Regions from separate parts of the Novosphingobium olei genome, predicted to be linked through region 1. Evidence: predicted binding sites of a transcription regulator. Region 1 holds the regulator's gene; the other holds the start of a gene.
What was found. The regulator LexA, encoded in region 1, represses DNA repair genes until DNA is damaged. The targets are predictions, from matches to a motif close to GTTCCNCNCTTGTTCT.
Positions count from the first base shown of each region.

Region 1 (5,557 bases):
GGCGGTCTGGGGCTGGTATGGGCCAAGTCGACCTTCGTCGGCGCGCCGCCCATCGCCCGGCCGATGGTGGTGACGATCGAAGGGCGCGTGCTTTCGCGTGAGGATCAGGGGGCCAAGGATGCGATCCGGCTCGTCCTCGCCGCCCGCCTGCTGCCGCGTTCGCCGGGCGGCCGCGATGCGCAGGATATGCCCCCGGCGCCGCAGCGGGTGCGCGTGAACGTACCGGTGGAGCAGGACCGGCCGGGCATGGCCGAAGGCGCCACCGTGCGGCTCGACGCCCGGCTCATGCCGCCTGCACCGCCAATGCTGCCCGGCAGCTACGACTTCGCCCGCGCCGCCTGGTTCCAGGGCCTTGCCGCCACCGGCCGCGCGCTGGGCCCGGTCGAGGTGCTGGATCCCGGCCACGGCGATGGCTCGCTCGGCGAAGTGCGCAGGGCCCTGTCGCGCCATGTGCGCAGCCAGCTCGGCGGTTCGCCCGGCACTATCGCCGCCGCCTTCGCCAGCGGTGATCGGGGTGCGATCGCGCAAGACGACGAAGACGCGATGCGCGATGCCGGGCTCACCCACCTCCTGTCGATCAGCGGCCTGCATGTCAGCGCGGTGATCGCGGGGGTCTATGCCCTTGTCATGGCGCTGCTGGCGCTCATTCCCGCCATCGCGCTGCGCGTCCGGCTGCCGCTCGTGGCGGCGGCTGCGGGGGCGCTCGCGGGGATCGGATACACCCTGCTGACCGGTGCGGAAGTGCCGACGGTGCGCAGCTGCGTCGGTGCGCTGCTGGTGCTTGTCGCCATGGCGCTGGGCCGCGATCCGCTGTCGCTGCGGATGGTTGCCGTCGCGGCCTTCGCCGTCCTGCTGTTCTGGCCCGAAGCGGTATGGGGTCCCAGCTTCCAGATGAGCTTCGCCTCGGTCATCGCCATCATCGCGTTCCACAATTCCGCCCCTGCGCGCCGCTTCCTGTCCCCTCGCGACGAGGGCTGGTTCGTGCGGACGGGCCGCCACCTTGCCATGCTGCTCGTCACCGGCGTGGTGATCGAACTGGCGCTGATGCCGATCGCGGTGTTCCACTTCCACCGCGCCGGGCTCTACGGCGCGCTGGTCAATGTCGTGGCGATCCCGCTGACCACCTTTGCCACGATGCCGCTGCTGGCGCTGGCGCTGCTGCTCGATCTGGCGGGGTGGGGCGCGCCGGTATGGTATCTCGTCGGCAAGTCGCTCGACCTGCTGCTGTGGATGGCCCACGAAACCGCCGCGCAGCCGGGCGCGGTGACGATGCTGCCGGGGATGGACCGCATCACGTTCGGCCTGTTCATCGCCGGCCTGCTGTGGCTGGCGCTGTGGAGCGGGCGGGTGCGGCTGTGGGGCTTCGCGCCCATCGCGCTGGCCACCGTGCTGGTGCTGACCGCGCCGACGCCCGACGTGCTGGTTTCGGGCGATGGGCGGCAGGTCGGCATCACGGCTGCGGATCCGGGCGGCGGGCTGCTGCTGCTGCGCGAAGGGCGGAGCGACTTTGCCCGTGACACGCTGATGGAAGCTGCCGGAATCAAGGACCTTTCGGCCTCCATCGAGGAGGCGCCGGGGGCGGAATGCAACGCCGATTTCTGCCGTCTGGCGACCGTTCGTCAGGTGTCGGGCCGGCCCCGCCGCTTCGTGCTGCTGATGAGCCGGGGAAGGGACCTGACGCCGTGGGCGCCGCTGGTCGAGGCTTGCGCGGCGGCGGATATCGTGATCGCCGATCGCCGCCTGCCCGACGCCTGCAAGCCCCGCCTGCTGAAAGCCGACCGGGGACTGCTGCGCCAGACGGGCGGTCTTGCCATCGAGCTTGGCAGCGGCCGGGTGCGCACCGTGGCCGAAACGCAGGGGCATCACGGCTGGTACCGCTGGCCTGCCCCCGGCGCCTTGGCATCACGGCCCCGTCCGCCGTCGCCGCCTCAGTGATAGCGGCGCAGAAGGCCGGCGAGCTTGCCCTGGATCTGCACTTCGTGGGGAGCGTAATACTGCGGATCGTAGGCGGCGTTGGCCGGATCGAGGCGCACCATGCCCTTTTCGTGGCGCAGCGTCTTGAGCGTGGCTTCCTCGCCCCGGATGAGCGCGACGACGATTTCCCCGTCGCGGGCGACTTCGGTGCGGCGCACGAGGGCGTAATCGCCATCGAGAATGCCGGCCTCGACCATCGAATCCCCGGACACCTCGAGCGCGTAATGTTCCCCTGCGCCGAGCAGCGCGGCAGGGACGGGAAGCGTCGAGGTGCCTTCCAGCGCCTCTATCGGGGCGCCGGCGGCGATGCGGCCGTGGAGCGGCAGTTCGATCACGTCGTTGGCGGGTTCGGGCGCACGGGCCGGAGCGCGCAGCGGCGGCACCCCCGTGTTCGCATTGGCGGTGTTCGCGTTGGCGGCGAGCGGTGCTGGGGAAGCGGGGGCAGCGCCCTTCACCGCATTGCCGTCCGCCATGCGCAGCACTTCGAGCGCGCGGGCGCGGTTGGGCAGGCGACGGATGAAGCCGCGTTCTTCCAGCGCGGAGATCAGGCGGTGGACCCCGGACTTGGACTTGAGGTCGAGCGCTTCCTTCATCTCTTCAAAAGAGGGAGAAATGCCGGAGTCCTCGAGGCGGTTCTGGATGAAGGTCAGCAGCTCATGCTGCTTGCGCGTCAACATCACGCTTGCTCCCTATTGCCGTTTCCTTCGCCCCTTGTTCTCATCACTGGCGAACGAATGCGGAACGAATAAGCAACTCCACCAAACCCGTCAAGCAATTCCGCCAGTTTCGAGCAGATAGACCGGCACTTCGCTTCCGGCAGGCAGCGCTGGCGCGCGCGCTTCGCGCACGACCAGGGCATTGGAGCGGGCAAGCGGGGTGATCGCGCCCGAATCCTGCAGCGGATCGAACGCGACCGCGCCCCCTTCGAAGCGGGCGCGCAGGAATTCGGTGCGGCTGCCCCCGGCGGGCAGATCGGCGGCAAGGCGCGCCGGTATCGTCCGCGGCAGCGCCTCTGCGGCGCCGAGCGCGGCGCGCAGCAGCGGCAGCATGAACAGGAAGCCGGTGACGAAGGCCGAAGCCGGGTTTCCCGGCAGGCCGAGCACGATCTGTGGACTGGCGAATTCGGGACCGGCGCCATGATCGCGCCGGCCGACGAGCAGCGGCTTGCCGGGCTTGATCGCGACCCGCCAGAAATCGAGCGTGACGCCCGCCGCGGCGAGCGCGGGGCGCACGAGATCGTGATCGCCGACCGAGGCGCCGCCGCTGGTGACAATGATGTCGGCCCCGCCGGCCTGTTCGAGCGCCGCGACGATATCGTCGATCCGGTCGGCCACCGGGCCGATGCGCGTGACCTGTACCGGAAGTCCGGCGGCCATGGCGGCGAGCATCGGGCCGTTGCTGGCGGGGATCTGGTGGGCCGCAAGCGGCTTGCCGGGACCGACAAGTTCATCGCCGCTGTCGATGATGGCGAGGTGGAGCGGGCGGCGGACGGGCAGGTGCTGATGACCGCCGGCCATGGCGAGTGCGATCTGCGCAGGGCCAATGCGGGTGCCGGGGGCGAGCAGCTGCGCATCGGCGACGAAGTCCATGCCGGCGGGGCGGATGTGGCGCCCGGCGGGCGAAGGCGGCGTGCCGATGAGCGTGACGCTATCGCCAGCGCGCGCCGCATCTTCCTGCAGCAGGACCATGTCCGCGCCATCGGGCAGGACGGCGCCGGTGCTGATCCGCACGGCCTGCCCGGCGGCGACGGTGCCGCCAAAGGGATGGCCGGCCGCGCTTTCGCCGATGACCCGCCAGGGACCGGGCAGATCGGCGGCGCGCATGGCGTATCCATCCATCGCCGAGAGCGGCGCATCGGGCTGGGTGCGGTGCGCCGTGATCGGGTGGGCGAGGTAGAAGCCGGTGCAATCGGCCACGGCGCGATGTTCGATGGCGAGATCGGGTGCCAGCGATACCAGCCGTTCCTGCGCGGTGCGCAGCGGCAGCGGCGGGGTGCGGACGGACGGTTCGGCGCCTGCGTTCATGCGGTGCGGTCCGGCACGTCTGCCGCCTTCCAATCGCCAGACTTGCCGCCGCGCTTTTCCAGCAGGCGGACCTGTTCGACGACCATGCCCTTGTCGAGCGCCTTGGCCATGTCGTAGATCGTCAGCAGCGCGACCGAGGCAGCGACGAGCGCTTCCATTTCCACCCCCGTGCGCGCGGTGAGCGAGGCGCTGGCGGTGACCGAGACGCCGGTTTCGGTCAGCACGAAATCGACCGTGACTGCATCGAGCGCGAGCGGGTGGCACAGGGGGATCAGTTCGCCGGTCTTCTTCGCGGCCATGATCCCGGCGATGCGTGCGGCGGCGAGGACATCGCCCTTCGGCACTTCGCCGTCACGGATCGCGGCGAGCGCTTCCCGGCTCATGCGGATATGACCACCGGCGATGGCGAGGCGCCGGGTCTCGGCCTTCCCGCCGACGTCCACCATGCGGGCATTGCCGTCGGGGTCGAGATGGGTGAGGCCGGTCATGACGGGGCTCCGCAGCAGGAGGGGGTTGACGGGGTTGACACGGTCCTGGAGAAAATCTGCCCGCCGGTCCAAGTTGACGAAGTTGACAGTGTCCTGGACGAGAACTCCGTCGGTCGGGCGAGCGGGTTCGGGAAGAGCCAAAGCAACGGTGTTCCGCGAGTTTTCATGGGCCAGGCTGTTGCCAGAAAGGTGCGGCGTAGGACAGTGCAAATTGACGCGCACGCCGATAAATAACTGACGCGTCCGTTATTTATCGGAGCCCAGCGCCACTGCGGCGGCGGCTTGTGCGTGGAGCGCGGTGGTATCGAACAGGGGCACCGCGCTATCGCTCTGGTCGATCAGCAGCATGATTTCGGTGCAGCCCAGGATCAGTCCCTGCGCGCCGCGCGCCACAAGGCGGGCGATGACCGCGCGGTAGGCTTCGCGCGAGGCGGGCGAGATCACCCCGGCCACGAGTTCGTCGTAGATGACGCGGTGGACGAGCGCTCGGTCTTCAGCATCTGGGACGAGGACATCGAGCCCGTGCCGATCGCGCAGGCGGCCGGTGTAGAAATCCTGCTCCATGGTGAAAGCCGTGCCGAGCAGCGCGATGCGGGTGATGCCAGCCGCGACTACCGCCTGTGCCGTCGGGTCGGCGATATGGAGCAGGGGAACGGACGTTGCCGCCTCGATCGCCGGGGCGAGCAGGTGCATGGTGTTGGTGCACAGCACCAGCGCCTGCGCCCCGGCATCGGCCAGCAGCCGCGCCGAAGCGGCGAGCTGGCGGCCGAGATCATCCCAGCGGCCTTCGCGCTGGGCCTGCGCGATGGGGGCGAAATCGAGCGAGTGGAGCACGATGTCGGCCGAACTGGTGGGCCCGCGCGCATCGCGCACGTGGGCGTTGATCAGACGGTAATAGTGCGCGGTGCTTTCCCAGCTCATCCCGCCGATGAGGCCGAGCCGGCGCAAGGGGGTGTGTTCCATGCCGCTCATCTGGCGGCTGGTGTGGGGATGATGGCGACAGGGCCGAAGGTGCAGGCGAGGGTTGCCCGGGCATCGGCCAGCGACAGCGGGGGCTTGTCACCGCGGAAG
Region 1 covers NZ_AP029021.1:1,914,630-1,920,186, reverse strand. Annotated here, with positions in the region: gene AACH40_RS09060 (ComEC/Rec2 family competence protein) at 1-1,935, shown strand, start outside; gene lexA (transcriptional repressor LexA) at 1,929-2,651, opposite strand; gene AACH40_RS09050 (molybdopterin molybdotransferase MoeA) at 2,742-3,998, opposite strand; gene moaC (cyclic pyranopterin monophosphate synthase MoaC) at 3,995-4,486, opposite strand; gene AACH40_RS09040 (aspartate/glutamate racemase family protein) at 4,733-5,434, opposite strand; gene AACH40_RS09035 (hypothetical protein) at 5,455-5,557, opposite strand, start outside.

Region 2 (5,557 bases), 800 kb from region 1:
TAGGCGAGGCGGCGTTCTTCCTCCAGGCTGGCGAGTCCGCCTTCGTCGAGCGCGCGCTGACTGGGGAACACGCCTTCCTCCCAGCCGGGCAGGAACACCTGGTCGAATTCCAGACCTTTGGCGGCGTGGATGGTCATCACGGTGACCTTCTCCTCGTCCTCGCTCCGGTCGTTGTCCATCACCAGGCTGACGTGTTCGAGAAAGTCGCCAAGCGTGTCGTACTCTTCCATCGCGCGGGCAAGTTCGGACAGGTTTTCGAGCCGACCATTCGCCTCGGCGCTCTTTTCGGCCTGAAGCGCGGCGGTGTAGCCGCTTTCATCCAGCATCGTGCGCGCAAGTTCCGCCGGCACCAGCGTGCCCGCCGCATCGCGCCAGCGGGCGAAGTCGCGCACCAGCGCCAGCAGCGTGTTGCGCGCCCGCGTCGGGAGTTCGTCGGTATCGCAGATCTCGAGCGCGGCGCGCAGCAACGGCATGCCCTGCGCGCGGGCAAAGCGGTGGATCTTCTCCAGCGTCTTGTCGCCAAGGCCACGCTTGGGGGTGTTGTAGATCCGTTCGAACGCGAGGTCGTCCGAAGGACTGGCGATCAGCCGCAGGTAGGCGAGCGCATCGCGGATTTCCGCACGTTCATAGAAGCGGAAGCCGCCGACGATGCGATAGGCCATGCCGATCTGGATGAAGCGATCCTCGATCTCGCGCGTCTGGAACTGTGCGCGCACGAGGATGGCCACGGCATCGAGGCTGCACCCCTCGCGTTCCAGCCGCTCGATCTCCTCGCCGATGCGGCGCGCTTCTTCCGGCCCGTCCCAGATGCCGATGACGCGAACCTTGTCGCCGCCATTGCGTTCGGTCCACAGTGTCTTGCCGAGCCGTTCGGCGTTTTCCGCGATCAGGCCCGACGCCGCGCCCAGGATGTGTGGGGTGGAGCGGTAGTTCTGTTCGAGCTTGATGACCTTGGCGCCAGGAAAGTCCTTTTCGAAGCGCAGGATGTTGGCGACTTCCGCGCCGCGCCAGGAATAGATCGATTGGTCGTCGTCCCCCACCACGCAGATGTTCTTGCGCGTCTGCGCCAGCAGCCGCAGCCACAGGTACTGGACCGCGTTGGTGTCCTGGTATTCGTCCACCATCACGTACTTGAAGCGCTGCTGGTACATCTCGAGGATGTCGCGCTCGCGCCGGAAGATGTTGAGCATGTGGAGCAGCAGATCGCCGAAATCGCAGGCGTTCAGATCCTTCAGCCGGTTCTGGTAGAGCGCATAGAAGCGCTGCCCCTTGCCATTGGCATAGGCTTCGTTTTCGCCCGCATCGAGGTCCGCCGGGTTAAGCCCGCGGTTCTTCCACTTGTCGATCAGCCCGGCGAGCTGGCGCGCGGGCCAGCGCTTTTCGTCCAGCCCCTCGGCCACGATCAGCTGCTTGAGCAGGCGGATCTGGTCGTCGGTGTCGATGATCGTGAAGTTCGATTGCAGCCCGACCAGTTCGGCATGGCGGCGCAGCATCTTGGCGGCGACCGAATGGAACGTGCCCAGCCACGGCATGCCTTCCACCGATGGTCCGATCAGCTGGCCCACTCGCTCGCGCATTTCCCGCGCGGCCTTGTTGGTGAAGGTGACGCACAGGATCTCGCTGGGCCAGGCCAGCCGCTGACGCAGCAGGTTGGCCAGCCGCGCGGTCAGCGCCGCAGTCTTGCCCGTGCCGGCACCCGCCAGCATCAGCACCGGCCCTTCGGTGGTGACCACCGCCTCGCGCTGCGGCGGGTTCAGGCCATCGAGCCATGCGGGCACGGCGATGTTCGGGGATGCGGGGGAATCGGGTCTGTTCACCCGGAACAAGTAGGGAACTGAAGGGGGCTGTGCAACCCGTCGCCTCCCTTTGCAACGCCTGCCGGGAACGGTCGCGTCGCTGCGTTGTTTCTCGAAAGCCGAGTCAAACCAAAGTAATGTCATTCATATGGCATTAATGTGGATGAACAGCGGTTCAGATTACTTATGATCTAATGTAAAATGTGGCGATCGGATGGTATTGATGTCCGCATAGGTCGCTTCGTCTTTTGGTTGTCTCGATTCAACGAACAACATGGAACGGCATCGTCTGTCTCGCGTAACTCGCCCCAAGCCTTCGGGTTACAAGATAACGAACAGGAGACTTTCGATGCGAAAGATGTTTCTTCTTGGCGCTGCGGCGCTTGCTATGACGGGCGTGCCTGCGGCGATCTATGCCCAGGCTCCGGCGGCGCCTGCTGCGACGACGGCTGCCCCGGCAACTGGCACCTTCTCGATGAGCGCCGACCAGAAGACGCAGTATGGCGCGTGGCCGGCCGATCAGCGCACCAAGTATGACGCCTGGCCCGCAACGTATCAGGAATACTACTGGAGCCTCGATGCCGATCAGCAGAAGGGCTGGTGGGCGCTGACCGACGAACAGCGCGGGCAGATCTATGCGATGACGCCCGAGCAGCGCACGCAGGTCTGGCCGACCATCACCGCCCAGCTGAAGGGCAGCGCGGCCCCTGCCACGCCGGCCCAGCCGGCCCCGGGTACCGGCACGCCGGCAACCCCGGCCGATCCGGCAACCCCGCCGAGCGGCGCGTCGACCGGCAAGCCGATGGCGGACGCTAGCATGGATGCCAACACGCCGGCGCCGACCGCACCGGGCGTGGTTGACGCCGGTACCGCGCCGGCCGGCCAGCAGTATGCTGCCACCACCACCAGCAATGCCGTGCCCCCGCCGCCGGCAGATACGATGAACAAGAAGTATCCGGTCTGCACCAAGAAGCTGCAGGACAACTGCCGCAACCGTGGCGGTGTGTGATCGGCCACGAAAGATCGGATGATCTGACCGCATAACAAGCCCGAGCCTCCCCTCTCGGGTCGCAAGCGGGAAGGGCGCCGGCGATGCCGGCGCCCTTTTCGTGTGTGCAAATGCCGCGCGCGCGCTATGCCGCGCCGATGAACCCGATCCGCCAGAACGCCCGCATCCTGACCGCCAGCCTCGTCGGCACGGCGGTGGAGTTCTATGATTTCTACATCTACGCGACTGCCGCCGCGCTGGTGATCGGGCCGCTGTTCTTCCCCGCAGAAAGCGAATCGGCGCAGACGCTGCTGGCGTTCATGACTTTCGGGCTCGCCTTCTTCGCACGGCCGGTGGGGGCCATTGCGTTCGGCCACTTCGGCGATCGCATCGGGCGCAAGTCCACGCTGGTCGCCTCGCTGATGCTGATGGGCGGGTCGACGCTGCTGATCGCGTTCCTGCCGACTTATGCCATGGCCGGGCCGATCGCCCCGGCGCTGCTGTGCCTGCTGCGCTTCGGGCAGGGCTTCGGCCTTGGCGGCGAATGGGGCGGCGCTTCGCTGCTGGCCGTGGAAAACGCGCCCAAGGGGTGGGAAGCGCGCTTCGGGTCGGCGCCGCAACTGGGCGCGCCGCTCGGCTTCCTGTTCGCCAACGGCCTGTTCCTGATCCTCAGCTACACCTTGTCCGAAGCCGACTTCACCGCTTGGGGCTGGCGTATTCCGTTCCTGGCGAGCGCGCTGCTCGTCGGGCTGGGGCTGTGGGTGCGGCTCAAGATCGGAGAGACGGCGGCGTTCAAGGAAGCGCTTGCCCACGAAGCGCCGCCCGCCGTGCCGATCGGCCGCCTGCTGCGCGAACATCCCGGCGCCGTCGTCGCCGGCATAGCCGGCGTCGTCGCCTGCTTTGCGATTTTCTACCTTGCCACCACCTTCGCGCTGTCTTTCGCGACGACCAAGCTGGGTTACGCCAAGCAGGAATTCCTCGAAGTCCAGCTCGCCGCCAACACCTTCCTCGCCGTGGGCATCGGCGTCGCTGGCTACTGGGCCGACAAGACCAGCGCTAAGAACGTGCTGGGCAAGGGCGCGCTGCTGACGGCGGCCGTCGGGCTGCTGTTCGGCTCGGGCCTCGGCTCAGGCTCGCTGCCGGTGGTCTTCGCCACGCTGGCGCTGTCGCTGCTGGTGATGGGGCTGGTCTACGGGCCGCTCGGCGGCTGGCTGCCAACGCTCTATGCCGTGCCGGTGCGCTACACCGGGATCAGCCTTGCCTTCAACATGGGCGGCATCATCGGCGGGGCGCTGGCACCGTTTGCCGCCGCCTTGCTCGCCGCGAAGGGCGGCACGCCTTACGTCGGGCTGTTCCTGACGCTGGCCGGTGCGCTGACGCTCGCGGGCGTGGTCTTCGCCCCGAAAATCAGAACCTGATGTTCAGGACTTGAGTCGCAGCAGCGTCAGCCGCGCCTTGCCGACGGTGCGCTCGCTTTCGATCTCGAGCGACTTGATCTGCGGCACTTCCTTGGCTTCGGTCTCAAGGCTCACCCAGGTGCCTTCGCCGATCCAGCCCAGTCGCACCAGCTTGTCGATCGCGACGGCGCCGGCGCCCGTCCGGTAGGGCGGGTCGAGCAGGATCACGTCGAGCGGCTCCTTGACCGGGCCGAGCGAGAGCACCGACGAAGCGCGCACGTCGCATTGCGGGGCGCAGCGCAAGGCGGCAATGTTGGCGCGGATCGCGCGGATCGCGGCCGGGTCCTGTTCGACGAACAGCGCGTGCGCCGCCCCGCGCGACAGGGCTTCGAGGCCCAGTGCGCCGGATCCTGCGAACAGGTCGGCCACCTTCAGCCCCTCGAAGCTGCCGAGCCGGCTGGTCAGCATCGAGAACAGCGTTTCGCGGGTACGGTCGGCGGTGGGGCGGGTGGCGTCCCCTTCAGGCGCGGCCAGCTTGCGACCGCGCCATTCGCCGGCGATGATCCGCAGCATCAGCCGGGCCTCCGCGGCCCGCGCGGCGGTTTTCCGGTGGGAGGCCGCGTGCCGGGGCGGGCGGGACGGGCCGGTCGCTCGCTGGTTGATCGCTCGCTGATCGGTCGCTCACTGCTCGGACGGTCACTGGTGGGAGCGGAGCGGCGCTTGTCGGCCTGCCCCGTTTTCGTTTGGGCGGCTCTGCGCTCGGCGGTCTTGGCGCCCCAGCCGGTGCGCTGGTTGGGCTTGCCGGGCTTGCGGGTATCGAGTTCCTCACGGACCTCGCGCTGGCGGACCGGCTTTTTCTTCGGGAAGGCCTTGGTGCGCGGCGCTTGCTCCGGCCGGGCCGGCGCCGGTGCAGCAGCCGCGACGGGTCTGGGGCGGGGCGCGGCGCCGCGGCCGATGACCGGCTTGTCCAGCTTCATCGCCTTCATGAACCGTTCGACGATTGCAGGCGGCACTTCCTCGACCGAGCCGCGCTGCAGCGCGCCCAGATGGAAGGGGCCGTAGGACGTGCGCAGCAGGCGCGAAACCTGAAGCCCCAAGTGTTCCAGCACGCGGCGGACTTCGCGGTTCTTGCCTTCGGTCAGGGTCAGTTCCACCCACTGGTTGCGCCCGGTGCGGCGCTCCATGTTGGCGTCGATCGAGCCGTAGCGGATGCCGTCGATCTCGAGGCCCTGGCTCAGTTCCTCGAGCTGCTCCTGGTTGATGTCACCGAAGGTGCGCGCACGGTAGGTGCGGGGGATGCCGCTGGCCGGAAGTTCCAGCGCGCGCTTCAGTTCGCCATCGTTGGTCAGCAGCAGCAGGCCTTCGGTATTGAGGTC
Region 2 covers NZ_AP029021.1:1,112,105-1,117,661, forward strand. Annotated here, with positions in the region: gene AACH40_RS05285 (ATP-dependent helicase) at 1-1,784, opposite strand, end outside; gene AACH40_RS05290 (hypothetical protein) at 2,146-2,805, shown strand; gene AACH40_RS05295 (MFS transporter) at 2,943-4,202, shown strand; gene rsmD (16S rRNA (guanine(966)-N(2))-methyltransferase RsmD) at 4,206-4,754, opposite strand; gene AACH40_RS05305 (pseudouridine synthase) at 4,754-5,557, opposite strand, start outside.
Region 2: a site for LexA is predicted at 1,820-1,835, ahead of AACH40_RS05285 (ATP-dependent helicase). Genes of this name have one in related genera too.